One region of the Amycolatopsis orientalis genome, then DNA from elsewhere that is predicted to be linked to it. Evidence: riboswitches for the same ligand, from Rfam matches in the RefSeq annotation. Region 1 holds a riboswitch; each other region holds the start of a gene.

Evidence for each region. Region 1 has a riboswitch for S-adenosylmethionine ahead of SD37_RS27335 (aminotransferase class V-fold PLP-dependent enzyme). Riboswitches for the same ligand answer to the same signal wherever they lie in the genome.
Region 2: it holds a riboswitch for S-adenosylmethionine, as region 1 does, so the genes downstream of both, thrC (threonine synthase) here and SD37_RS27335 (aminotransferase class V-fold PLP-dependent enzyme) in region 1, are expected to answer to the same signal.
Region 3: it holds a riboswitch for S-adenosylmethionine, as region 1 does, so the genes downstream of both, SD37_RS05550 (methionine ABC transporter ATP-binding protein) here and SD37_RS27335 (aminotransferase class V-fold PLP-dependent enzyme) in region 1, are expected to answer to the same signal.

Annotation. Positions count from the first base shown of each region.
Region 1 covers NZ_CP016174.1:6,334,155-6,338,307, forward strand. The annotation lists gene SD37_RS27320 (RluA family pseudouridine synthase) at 1-409, opposite strand, end outside; gene lspA (signal peptidase II) at 406-969, opposite strand; gene SD37_RS27330 (hypothetical protein) at 994-1,446, opposite strand; gene SD37_RS43915 (hypothetical protein) at 1,447-1,614, opposite strand; gene SD37_RS27335 (aminotransferase class V-fold PLP-dependent enzyme) at 1,634-3,001, opposite strand; SAM riboswitch class IV at 3,034-3,148, opposite strand; gene SD37_RS27340 (M23 family metallopeptidase) at 3,315-3,995, opposite strand; gene SD37_RS27345 (potassium/proton antiporter) at 4,127-4,153, opposite strand, start outside.
Region 2 covers NZ_CP016174.1:7,148,429-7,152,581, reverse strand. The annotation lists gene SD37_RS31080 (ComEC/Rec2 family competence protein) at 1-1,484, shown strand, start outside; gene thrC (threonine synthase) at 1,502-2,767, opposite strand; SAM riboswitch class I at 2,780-2,912, opposite strand; gene holA (DNA polymerase III subunit delta) at 3,048-4,031, shown strand; gene rpsT (30S ribosomal protein S20) at 4,085-4,153, opposite strand, start outside.
Region 3 covers NZ_CP016174.1:1,138,747-1,142,899, forward strand. The annotation lists gene SD37_RS41830 (DUF222 domain-containing protein) at 43-1,107, opposite strand; gene SD37_RS05540 (GNAT family N-acetyltransferase) at 1,234-1,839, opposite strand; gene rsmA (16S rRNA (adenine(1518)-N(6)/adenine(1519)-N(6))-dimethyltransferase RsmA) at 1,880-2,716, shown strand; SAM riboswitch class I at 2,961-3,051, shown strand; gene SD37_RS05550 (methionine ABC transporter ATP-binding protein) at 3,262-4,153, shown strand, end outside.

The DNA of each region.
Region 1 (4,153 bases):
GGTGCACGACGCCCTGACGTTCGGCCGCGCCGGAGGTCGCGATCCGCAGCCCGGCGGCGGCGAGCCCGCCGACCACGGTCGGCCCGGTCCAGCCGGGGCTCGGGTGCACGGCGACGCCGACCGGCTTCGAGATCACCACGATGTCATCGTCGTCGTGCAGGATCTTCATCCCGTCGACGGGTTCCGCGACGACCTCGATCGGCGACGCCGGATCGGGCAGCGTCACTTCGAGGAGCCCGCCTGCGGCGAGCCGGTCCGACTTCCCGGCCGGCCTGCCGTCAAGCAGGATCTCGCCCGATTCGGCCAGTTCCGCCACGACGGTGCGGGAAAGTCCCAGCAGTTTCGCCAGCCCCGCGTCGACGCGCATTCCGTCGAGCCCGTCGGGGACGGGCAGCATACGCGCGCTCATTCCGTGGCCGCCTTCTTCTTGTCCTTTGTGGATGTTCCGTCATAGTCCTTGCCCAGCAGGGAAAGGATGACGATGAGTACGCCGCCGACGCAGATCGCGGAGTCGGCGACGTTGAAGATCGCCCAGCCCTGCCCGTTCGGCGCGAACGCGGAGATCATGTCGACGACGTGCCCCTGCAGCGGGCCCGGCGCGCGGAAGATCCGGTCGGTCAGGTTGCCGAGCGCGCCCGCCAGCACCAGGCCGAGGCCGATCGCCCAGCCTGTCGAGCGAAGCCGCCGCGACAGCCAGATGATGGCGACCACGACCGCGGCCGCGACCAGCGCGAGCACCCAGGTCAGCCCGGTCGCCATCGAGAACGCGGCGCCGGGGTTGCGCACCAGCTGGAAGTACACGAGCCCGCCGAGGAACTCGACCGGCTGCTTGCCCTCCAGCGTGGACACGGCGATCTGCTTGGTGAGGAGATCGATCCCCCACAGCACGGCGGCGACGACGAACACCACGGCGACGCGCTTCTTGGGCAACGGCGGCGACGGTGGCGCGGTCTCGGGCTCTGTACTCACTCCCCCATTGTCCACGGAGCGTGCTCAGTCCCCCTCGGCGGCCGCCTTCGGCCTGCTCAGCAGCGCCGCGAACGCCCCGGCGAGCACGACCAGTGACGACAGCAGGAGCGCGAGCTGTCCTTGGGCGAGCACGACCGCGCAGAGCACGAACGCCGCGGCCATGACCAGCAGCAGCACACTTCGGTCCAGCCAGGCGAGCAGGAGCAGGCCCGCCGTCAGCAGCACCGCGCTCCGCACGTCGCCGTCCATGTCGAACTCCCAGTAGCCGACCAGATCCGCCAGCAGAATGCCGACCAGTCCGCCGACGGCGAGCGCGAAGACCTTCCACCACCGCGGGCCGTCCCCCGCCCGCCTGGCCTTGACCGCGTAGAAGAGCACAGTGCCGAGGTAGACCGCGAGTACGGCGAACAGCCAGCCGTCGTTGCGGCCGACGCCGGAGAACGACGCGTCCAACGCGATCGCGTTTCCACGGCTCATTTACACGCCGTACAGGTTCTGCGTCAGGAACTGCTGCCCGCCCGTGGCGGGCGCGTAGGCGAACCAGCCCTCCGACCACGGCGGGCCGAACGACAGCGCCACCACGATCAGCTGGGCGAACCCCAGCAATGCCAACGGAAACCAGTAACGCGGCCGCTCGTTCCCCATGCGGGGTGAGGGTAGCGGGTCAGGCGCAGAACGGGGGAAGCTCCCGGGGATCGTTCTCCGGCACCCAGCGGCCTTCCGGCTTCTCGTACTGCCAGCGGGCGCCGCGGGCGACGATCTGGCGCAGTGCCAGCACGAGCCGGTCCACGTGCTCGGCGGTGCTGCCGAGGCCGAGGCTGACCCGGACGGCCTGCTGGCCGGCCGAACCGGCGGCGGAGATCAGCCGCTTGGTCGCGACGTGCGCGCAGAACGCGCCGTCCCGCACCCCGATGCCGTACTCCGCGGAGAGGACGGCGGCGAGCCAGCCGGGCTCGAAGCCGTCGACGATGAAGCTCAGCGTGCCGACCCGGTCGACCGGCGCGTCGAACAACCGCAACTCGGCGAACCCGGGGACACCGGCGAGACCGCGCCGCAGCCGGGCCAGCAGTTCGTCTTCGTGGGCCTCGATCGCGTCCCAGTGCCCGGCCAGCGTTTCGCAGGCGACACCGAGGGCGTAGACGCCGACGGTGTTGGGGGAACCGGCTTCGTGCCGCTCGGCACCGGCGTTCCACACGACGCCGAGGTCTTCGGAGTCGCGGGTGACGAGCTTCGTCGCGCCGCCACCGGCGAGGTACGGCTGGGCGGCGCGCAGCCAGTCGGCGCGGCCGATCAGCGCACCGGCACCGAAAGGCGCGTACAGCTTGTGGCCCGAGAGCGCGATGTAGTCGACGTCCAGCTTGCGCACGGAGATCTTGCGGTGCGGGGCGAGCTGGGCGGCGTCGAGGGCGATGCGGGCGCCGTGCCGTCGCGCGACCGCGGCGATCTCCTTGACCGGCAACAGTTCCCCGGTCACGTTGGAGGCGCCGGTGATGACGACCAGCCGGGGGCCCTGCGGGCAGTCCGCGAGCGCTTCGTCCACAGCGGACACCGCGGCGAGACGGGTGCGAGGCGTACGGAGCCGCCGGACGTTCGGCCCCTTCCACGGCAGCAGTGCGGCGTGGTGCTCGGTGTCGAACACGACGACCGACGTGTGCTTCGGCAGGCTGCGCGCGAGGAGGTTGAAGGAATCGGTGGTGTTGCGGGTGAACACGACGGTGTCGGTCGAGCGCGCGTCGACGAAGTTCCGCAGGATTCCGCGCGTGCGCTCGTAAAGCCTGGTGGAGACCTGCGAGGCGAATCCGGCGCCGCGGTGCACGCTGGCGTACCAGGGCAGGAACTCGTCGACGGCGTCGCGCACCTTGTCCAGACAGGGAGCGCTCGCCGCGTGGTCGAGGTTGGCGTACCCGATGTCGCCGCCGGTGACGAGCGGAACCCGCAGATCGGCGCACGCCACCGTCGGGATTTCTTGCGTCACAACGGTTTCCGCGACAGCGGCGGTGTCGGCGGTCGTACGATCGAGAGCGAGGGTCATCGTCATCCTCCGGGCCAGGGGACCCGACGAGGATCCCGCGCTTGCCCGTCGCACCACGCGACGAGCCAGGTCCTCACCCGGGGCACCCCACCGCGGAAGGAGGGTTGCCGGTCAGCTAGCCGGGGCTTGACGCTGACACTCGTGACCTAGGGACGAAGTTAGCGGATGCCCGGGCGATCAAGCCACCCCTTGTCCGCATGTTGAGACGCCGCTCACGTACTCCGCAAGCGAGAAGAACCCCGCGTTCAGTCCTCTGGATGCGGTACTTGCGCGCGCAAGTACCGCATCCAGAGGACTGAACGCGGGGTCGGAGTCAGGCGCGGAAGCGGCCGGGCAGGGGGACGACGGAGCGGGAGGAGATCTCGGTCGCGGCCCCCGAGTACTGCTCGGTGCCCGCGGTGAACTGCCAGCCCCCGAAGGTCTTGCCGTCGACCGCCTCGCCGTACGCCTCGGCGACCTTCGTCGAGACCTCGTCGTAGGACATCCCGTTCCAGTTGCCCGCGCCGACGCCGAAGTCGCGCGAGTCGCCACCCTGCGCGGCGGCCGCGGGCAGGGTCCACAGGGTGAAGTGCACGTGGGCGCCGGTGCTGCTGCCGCCACAGGGCAGCGCGTTGCCGGTCCGGCCGAGGGTGTCGCCCGGGACGACCTGCTGGCCGTCGGTGACCGAAATGCCCTCCAGGTGGTAGTACCCGGTCCGCCAGCCGCCGTCGTGGTCGATGGTCACCCAGTCGCCGCCGTCGCAGTGCTGGATCCGGACCGTGCCGGCCAGCGGGGCGCGGACGGTCTTGTCCGCCGGGCTGAAGTCGATGGCGTTCTTCACACCGGAGTTCCCGTTGTCCGAGTGGATCCCCGCCGAGTAGACCGACTGGCCGGTGTCGAACGGCAAGCCGAACGCCGGAAACGCGCCCGCGGCCGCCGCGGGCGCCGACAGAACCACTCCGACGAGAACGGCGGTGACCCCCAGGCCAGTGAACCGCGCCAGCAGTTTCGTCACCCTACGTACTCCTTAACCCGTGACACTCACCCATTCGATGGAGTCGATTGCCGGGAAAGTAATGCAAAAGGAGTACAAAGGGGAAGAATTTTCTGAGATCAATCGACGAACAGCTGGTGCGGGTCCGTGACCTACTGGCCGGATTCGCCCTTCCACCT
Region 2 (4,153 bases), 810 kb from region 1:
CCGGGCCCGCGCCCAGCGTGCTCCGTGCCGGGGTGATGGGGGCGGTCGGCTTGCTGGCGCTCGCGCTGGGACGCCGGGGCTCGGCGCTGCCCGCGCTGGGCCTCGCGGTGGCCCTGCTCGTCGTGGCCGATCCCGCGATGGCCGCCGACTTCGGGTTCGCGCTGTCGGTGCTGGCCACGGCCGGGCTGGTCCTGCTGGCTCCGCGGTGGGCCGAGTGGCTGGCCGGACGTGGGGTGCCGTCCGGCTACGCCCAGGGACTGGCCGTCCCCGTGGCCGCGTTCGTGATGACGGCACCGGTCATCGCGGGTATGGCGGGCTCGGTCAGCCTCGTCTCGATCGTCACCAATGTGCTCGCCGCGCCGGTGGTCGCCCCGGCCACCGTGTTCGGCGTGCTGGCCACCGTCATCGGACCGTGGTGGCCGTCGGCGGGCAGGTCGCTGGTCCGCCTGGCCGAACCCGAGGCGAGCTGGCTCATCACCGTGGCCCGTCACGGCGCCCGAGCGCCGGGTGCGGTCGTGGAGTGGCCGGGCGGCTGGTGGGGCGGGCTCTTGGCGGCGTGCCTGCTCGCCGTGCTGCTCGTCGTCATCCGGCTGCGGCACGCCAGGATCCTGCTGGCGATCGTCTTGGCGGGCGGGCTCCTCGTCTTCGTGCCGGTGCGGGTGCTCGCTCCCACGTGGCCACCGGCGTCGTGGAGCGCCGTCGCCTGCGACGTCGGACAAGGTGATGCCGTGGTCCTCGCCACGGCCGAGCCGGGGAGGGCGGTCCTGGTCGACACCGGGCCGGAACCGGGGCCGGTCGACGATTGCCTGCGCAGGCTCGGCGTGGACCGGGTGCCGTTGATCGTGCTGAGCCATCTGCACGCCGACCACATCGGCGGTCTCGAATCCGTCTTCGAGGGCCGGTCGGTCGGTGCGGTCGCCGTCGGCCCGGGCCGCGCGCCGGCCTGGGCGTGGCAGCAGGTCGCCAAGGAGACCGCGCGCCGCGGGATTCCCTTGCTGGAGCTGAGTATCGGGCAGCGGCTGGAGTGGCCGGGGCTGTCATTGGACGTGCTGGGGCCGCGGTACGTCACGCGGCGATCGGTCCTCGAACAGGACGGCACGGTGATCAACAACGGTTCGGTCGTCCTGCGTGCCGGGACACCGGCGGGCCGGGTGCTGCTGACCGGCGACGTCGAACTCGCCGCGCAGGCCGACCTGCTGGCAGAAGGGATCGATCTGCGTGCCGAGATCTTGAAGGTGCCGCATCACGGAAGCCGTTACACGGCACCGGATTTCCTCAACGCCGTCACGCCGAGGGCCGCGTTGGTGAGCGTCGGCGCCGGGAATCCCTACGGCCACCCCAACAAGTCCACATTGGACAACCTGGCGGCCGTCGGCGCCTCGATCGCCAGGACGGACACGGACGGCGACACCGCTGTCGTCACCGACGCGCGAGGCCTCGCCCTGCAGCGCCGGGGTGAGCCCCGCGGCCCGCCTCGTTCCTGAGGCGGGCCGGCGGGAACTCAGATGCCGAGTGCGTCGCGGACAGCGTCGGCCGAGGCGCTGACGGTGGCCTTCGGGCCGACCTTGTCCTCGATCGCGTCGAGGGTCTTGAGGCCGTCTCCGGTGATCAGCAGCACGATCTCGGCGTCCGGGTCGAGCTTGCCGGTCTCGATGAGCTTCTTGGCCGTCGCCACGGTGACCCCGCCGGCGGTCTCGGTGAAGATGCCTTCGGTGCGGGCGAGCAGCCGGATGCCTTCGACGACCTCTTCGTCGGTGACGTCTTCGATCGCTCCACCGGTGCGGTTGACCACGTCAAGGACGTACGGGCCGTCGGCCGGGTTGCCGATCGCCAGCGACCGGGCGATGGTGTCCGGCTTGACCGGCTGGACGACGTCGTGGCCCGCGCGGAACGCGGCCGAGACGGGGGAGCAGCCGGTGGCCTGCGCGCCGAACACCTTGTACGGGGTTTCCTCGACGAGGCCGAGCTGCCCGAACTCGCGGAAACCCTTGTCCACCTTGGTGAGCTGGGAACCGGACGCGATCGGCACCACGATCTGCGGCGGAAGGCGCCAGCCGAGCTGCTCGGCGACCTCGAAGGCCAGCGTCTTGGAGCCTTCCGAGTAGTAGGGCCGGACGTTCACGTTCACGAACGCCCAGCTCTCCTGCTCGGCGGCGAGCTGGGTGGCGAGCCGGTTCACGTCGTCGTAGTTGCCGTCGACGGCGATCAGGTCACCGTCGTACACGGCGGTCGTGAGGATCTTGGCGCGTTCGAGGGTCTTCGGGATCAGCACGACCGACCGCCAGCCGGCGCGGGCCGCCGCGGCGGCGACCGCGTTGGCCAGGTTGCCGGTCGAGGGACAGGCGAGCACCTCGAAGCCGAACTCGCGTGCGGCCGCCAGCGCGACCGCGACCACGCGGTCCTTGAACGAGTGGGTGGGGTTGCCGGTGTCGTCCTTGACCCAGATCTTCTTGACACCCAACGCTTTCGCGAGCCTGTCGGCCTGGACGAGGCGGGTGGCGCCGGGTTCGGTGTTGGGGATCTCTTCGACGTTCGAGGGAACGGGAAGGAGTTTCTTGTAGCGCCAGATGTTCTTCGGCCCGGCTTCGATGTCCTCGCGGCGCACACGGCCGAAGTCGTAGGCGACCTCGAGCGGTGAGAAGTCCTCGGCGGAAACGAATTCGGGGGCGAGCGGCTGCCGGTGTCCCTCTTCCTTCGACACCAGTTCGACGGCCGGTCCGAGATCCGGGGTCTTGGTGGTGGAGGTCGTGCCGAGGGTTGCGGTCATCGCGAGGTCCTTTCCTCATCTGCCCCGCCGAGGCGGGCCGGAATTGGCACCGTGTTCGTCAGCTACCCCGCGATCGCGGGATGACAGGCTGACGCCGGTTGCCGGGGCTTCATCGGGCCGTTCCCTCTGCCCCTCTGGATGAGCGGTATTCGATTGTCGGCACGCGCTTGATCGCGTCGCCTCGCCAACACCGTACGACATGGGGCCGGAGTCCGGCCACCGTGCCCGGAACACATCACCGGACAAAGCACACGAGAGGACGAGTGGGAGGATCGTCCCCGTGACGACGCAAGCTTCCGCCCCATCGCCGCTGGTCCTGGTTCTCGGTGAGGAAGAGCTGCTGATCGAACGCGCGGTCCGCGCCGCTTCGGACGCGGCCAAAGCGGCCGACCCGACGGCGGACCTCACCCGGATCCGGGTGTCGGACCTCACAGTTCCCGCACTCGCGGAGATGGTCAGCCCCTCGCTGTTCGCCGAGGGCAGGGTCATCGTCCTCGAATCCGCGCACGACATCTCGCAGGAGCTCGCCGACGGGGTGATGGCCTACGTCAAGGCGCCCGCCGAGGGCATCGTGCTCGTCGTCGTGCACAGCGGAGGCGGCCGGAGCAAGGCCGCCAAGGCGCTTCCCGCGGCCTTGAAGAAGGCCGGGGCGGAGGTCGTCGAGTGCCTGAAGCTGACCAAACCCGCTGAGCGGGAATCCTTCGTCCGGAACGAGGTCCGCCGGGTGGGCGGGAAGATCGACGGCGCGGCCGTGCTCGCGCTGATCGACGCCGTCGGCTCGGATCTGCGTGAGCTGTCCTCGGCCGCGACACAGCTCGTGGCGGACGCCGGGGGGACGGTGGACGAGCAGGCTGTCCGCCGCTACCACCGGGGCCGCGCGGACGTGAACGGGTTCGCCGTCGCGGAGAAGGCCGTCGCCGGCGACAAGGCGGCGGCCCTGGAGTCACTGCGCTGGGCGATGCAGCTGGGTGTCCCGCACGTGCTGGTCGCGGACGCCCTCGCCGACGCCGTCCGGACGATCGCGCGGGTGTCCGGCGCCGGGCGCGGGAACCCGAACCAGATGGCGGGCGAGCTGGGGATGCCGCCGTGGAAGGTGCGCAAGGCCCAGGGGCAGGCACGCGGCTGGGGTCAGGACGGTCTCGCCACCGCGATGCGGATCGTCGCCCGGCTCAACGCCGAGGTCAAGGGAGTCGCGGCCGACCCGGAGTACGCGCTGCAACGCGCCGTCCTGGAGGTCGTCGACGCCCACGGCACCGGCCGCTGAACATGACGAAGGGCCCCGGCGACTCGCGTCACCGGGGCCCTTCGCGAGGCAGATCAGAGAGAGTTCGCGCGCTTCGCGAGCGCGGACTTCTTGTTGGCGGCCTGGTTGGCGTGGAGAACGCC
Region 3 (4,153 bases), 4.3 Mb from region 1:
TTCCTGAAGGCCATCGTGTGGGTTCCTCCCGCAGGGTGGCCTTCAGGCCGTTTTTCGCTGCTGAGAGTGCGTAGCGTTTTTGTCGGAGATCTGTACGACTGATCGATCAAGCGCCGGCGATGAGGTTTCGGTGCCGGGTCTTGACCTCGACAGACGGAACCACCAGCGCGGCGGTCGTATGTGGGCCACGCCGTGAGCCTTGTCCGATCGCGCGCTGTCGTCGCCTCTGTGCCGGCTTTGGTCGCCTCGTTCTCGCGGCTGGGCGGTACCTGAGCTGTTCGCCGGTTTCTCGACCGGCTCCGCGGGCTCAGGCCGCTCGGTGAGCGGTTCTGATGTCTGCCGAGGCATAGGAACGTCCGGGCTGCTCTCCGCAAGATCGACGATCTCTGCGAAAGCGTCACCGCGTCTCTCCGCCGGCGTACGGCTGTCGGCTTTCCCGTCCGGGGCCGGTTGTGCCAACGGCACGAGAAGCGCGTTCAGACGAGCGCCTGTCTCAGAATCGAGGTTGCCGCGCATGTCCCAGCGACCGGTGCGTTTCTGCCGCAACCAGAACTCGCTTCGCGGAGTTCTCGGGGTCGGGTCGTGGGTGTCGTTGTCGTCAGGGGCTAGACGCGCGAGCACATCTGTTCCGGCAATCGTGACGTCGCGTGGTCTTGCGACACTGGCGAGATCGACCAGGTCCTTTTCGGCTTCGAGCCGGGCGCTCGGGGCGATGTGCTCCGGCAGCCTTCTCATGACCGTGACGATCCGGTCGATGCCGCCATCGGCCAGCGCGCCCGTGGCGGCCGCGGCTCCGGTCAAAGGCGCGACGGGCGGAGTCGAAGTCCCGTCGCGCGTCCGTCTCGAGTTGAGAGCCAGCGCTCGATCGGCCACCCTCTTCGCCTCGGCTCGGGGGACCCGGGCCACATGCTCATAGAAGACGGCTATCGAGTTGAATCCGTAGAGGTCTCGGACACCACGGGACTCGATTTCGGCCAGGATCTGGCCGACTTCGGCGAACAGACGTCGCCCTTCGCGTAGCCGAGTCTGCAACTCGTCGAGAAGCAGATCGGGGTCACCTTCCGGCAGGTTGAGCGGGAAGGTGTTGGGAATGTTTGTACTGGTCATCCCTCGATTGTCGGGCCAGATTCGAACAAGTGCACGGTATCGATCGGGTGGATGATGATCACGCTCCGGCAGCCCGAACTTGCTCCCATCACTCCGTAGGAGGACGTAGGTTGCGTCGGAGACGGTCTAAGGATGATGCGGTGGAGCTTCGGGGGAACGGGGCCTGGCGCCATTCATCTGCTCCCACTCCTCACGGAGGACTCCATAGACAACGGCATCGTGCACACCGCCAGACCAGCGCCGAGCGCGCCGGAACCGGCCTTCCTCGACGAACCCCAGCCGTCGTCCGACGGCGATCATTCCCGGGTTGCCCGAGAACGTGGCGAAGTCCAGGCGGAGTGCGTCGGTGCGGGAGAACAGGTAGGTCGTCCACAATCGCAAGGCCTCGGTGCCGAACCCGCCGTTCCAATAGCGCTCGTCGTAGATGGCCAGCCCCAGTCGTCGCCAGTCGGTTTGCCTGCTCTCCCAGTACCAGCTGACCTGACCGATCAACCGGCCGTCGCTCAGGTCTGTCACCGCAAGGCTGCTGCGAGGGTCGGGGCGTTCCGACTCGGCCGTGGTGAGCTTGAGCGCCGCCGATTCGGTATCCGCGGCTGACGGAAGGCCGAAGTACGGGCCGTTCGTCTTATGCCATGGCCGAGCGGGATCGAGTAGGTCGCGGAGCGATCGGATATCCGACGGCCGCCAGTCACGCAGCCGGACTTTCTCACCTTCGAGTGCGACGTTGTCCACCGGCCAATCGTGGCCCACCGGGGCTGGCTACGATCGTCAGGTGACTGAACTGCTCGGGCCTGCGGAGATCAGGGCGTTGGCGGCCGAGCTGGACGTACGTCCGACCAAGAAGCTCGGCCAGAATTTCGTGCACGATCCGAACACCGTGCGCCGTATCGTCGACCTTTCGGGGGTCGGCGAAGACGACGTCGTGCTGGAAGTCGGACCGGGGCTCGGCTCGTTGACGCTCGGTCTGCTCGCGACCGGCGCCAAGGTCGTCGCGGTCGAGATCGATCCCGTCCTGGCCGGACGGTTGCCGCACACGGTGTCCGAGCGGGGCGGGGCCGAAAGGCTGACGGTCCTCGAGGCGGACGCGCTGCGGATCAAGGCGGAGGACCTGCCCGAACGGCCAACGGCGCTTGTCGCGAATCTGCCGTACAACGTCGCAGTTCCCGTCGTGCTTCACCTGCTCGCCGAGCTGTCGTCGCTGACCAGCGGTCTCGTGATGGTCCAGACCGAGGTCGCGGACCGGATGGCCGCCGGGCCGGGGAGCCGGACGTACGGCGTGCCCAGCGTCAAGCTGGCGTGGTACGGAAAGGCGCGCAAAGTCGCCGCGGTGCCCCGATCGGTCTTCTGGCCTGTGCCGAATGTGGATTCCGCATTGGTCGCCTTCGAACGTGGCGACTTGGTGTGGTCCGTGGATCGGCAGCGACTGTTCGCGGTCGTCGATGCCGCCTTCTCGCAGCGGCGAAAGACTTTGCGCGCGGCGCTGGCGTCATGGGCCGGTTCCGCCGAACGCGCGGGGGAGTTGCTCGAGAAGGCGGGTGTCGACCCCAAGGCGCGCGGCGAGCAGTTGGATGTTCATCAATTCGCTCGTATCGCCGCAGCGGCCGAGTGACCAGCGGGTGGGCATGAAGGGCACCGCCCGGCAGATGCCGGCCCAGGTCAGCACGACGGCGTAAACCCTCTTCTCGATTTGCGCAGCTCTAGCCTGTCTTAGCAGGCAGGGGCCTCGAGGGGTAGCCGGGAACGCTACCGCTTTCCCATATTCTGGACACTAGATCCTGTAGTATGGACGCGACCAGACGTGTGATCTGCGCCTACGCGCTTGCTTTCATCCAGTGGGATCGGTTTTACTCAGTGAGCCATCCCGAGCGACTGAGAGACCTGGCTCGCCGAAGTCGCAGCAACCACCCTCCACAGGGCAGGTGCTACCGCCAGGACCGATGGAGGCTGTGCCTAATGAACAGGGTCACCCACCCGCTCCTGCTGACCAGGCGACGTGTCGTCGATGAAGGTCGCCGCACGGTAAGTGCGTGTCGACGCTCCACCGTTACTGCCTGAGTCTTTCCCTTACCTCTGAAATCCGTCCGGTCTGGACGGTTAATCGGTGACGGTTGGCGCGCTCGAAAGAAGCGGCGCCCCATTCGCATGGAGCCTTTCGTGATCACTGTCGAAAACTTGTCCAAGTCCTTCCCCCTCAACGGAAATCCCGTCGTCGCCCTACGCGACGTCAGCGTGGACATCCAAGCCGGCTCGCTGTTCGGAGTCGTCGGTCCGGCGGGCTCCGGCAAGTCGACCCTCGCTCGTTGCATCGGGCTGCAGGAACGCCCTGACCGGGGCGTCGTCCGGCTCGACGGCCTCAACACCGGCACCCTGGACGGACGCCGCCTGCGCGAGATCCGCCGCCAGGTCGGTGTCGTGAGCACCAAGCCGGAGCTGCTCGCGGAGCGCACCATCGCCGGCAACATCGCGTCACCGCTCGAGCAGCTCGGCCTCGACGGCCCGCAGCGCCGGACCCGGGTCGGCAACCTGCTCGACCTCGTCGGACTCACCCCGCGCGCGGGGCAGCGACCGGGTGAGTTGTCCGAGGGGCAGCTGCGTCGGGTGGCGATCGCCAAGGCCTTGGCCGCTGGGCCGTCCGTGCTCCTGGCCGACGACCCGACCGCGGGTGTGCGGCCCGAGGAGTCCGGGGCGGTGTTGACCGTGCTCGACCGTGCGCGCGCGGAGCTCGGCGTGACCGTGCTGCTCACCACACCTGACGCCAGCGTGGTTCGCCGTGTCTGCGATGACGTGGCGGTTCTCGAGGCCGGTGCGATCATCGAACGTGGGACCGTGCTCGACCTGGTCTCCGACCCGAACAGCCGGACCGCGCAAGCGCTCCTGCCTTCGATCGAGACCAGCCGGGCGCAGGCTTCGAAGTACGACCGCGCGGTGGACGTCGTGCTTGTCGGCTTCGCGTCGGTCGGCGCGCTGCTTCCTGAGGCCGCCGGTCGCTTCGACGTCGAACTCGCCACCATCGGGGGTGGTCTGACCCGCATCGGTGACACGCCGG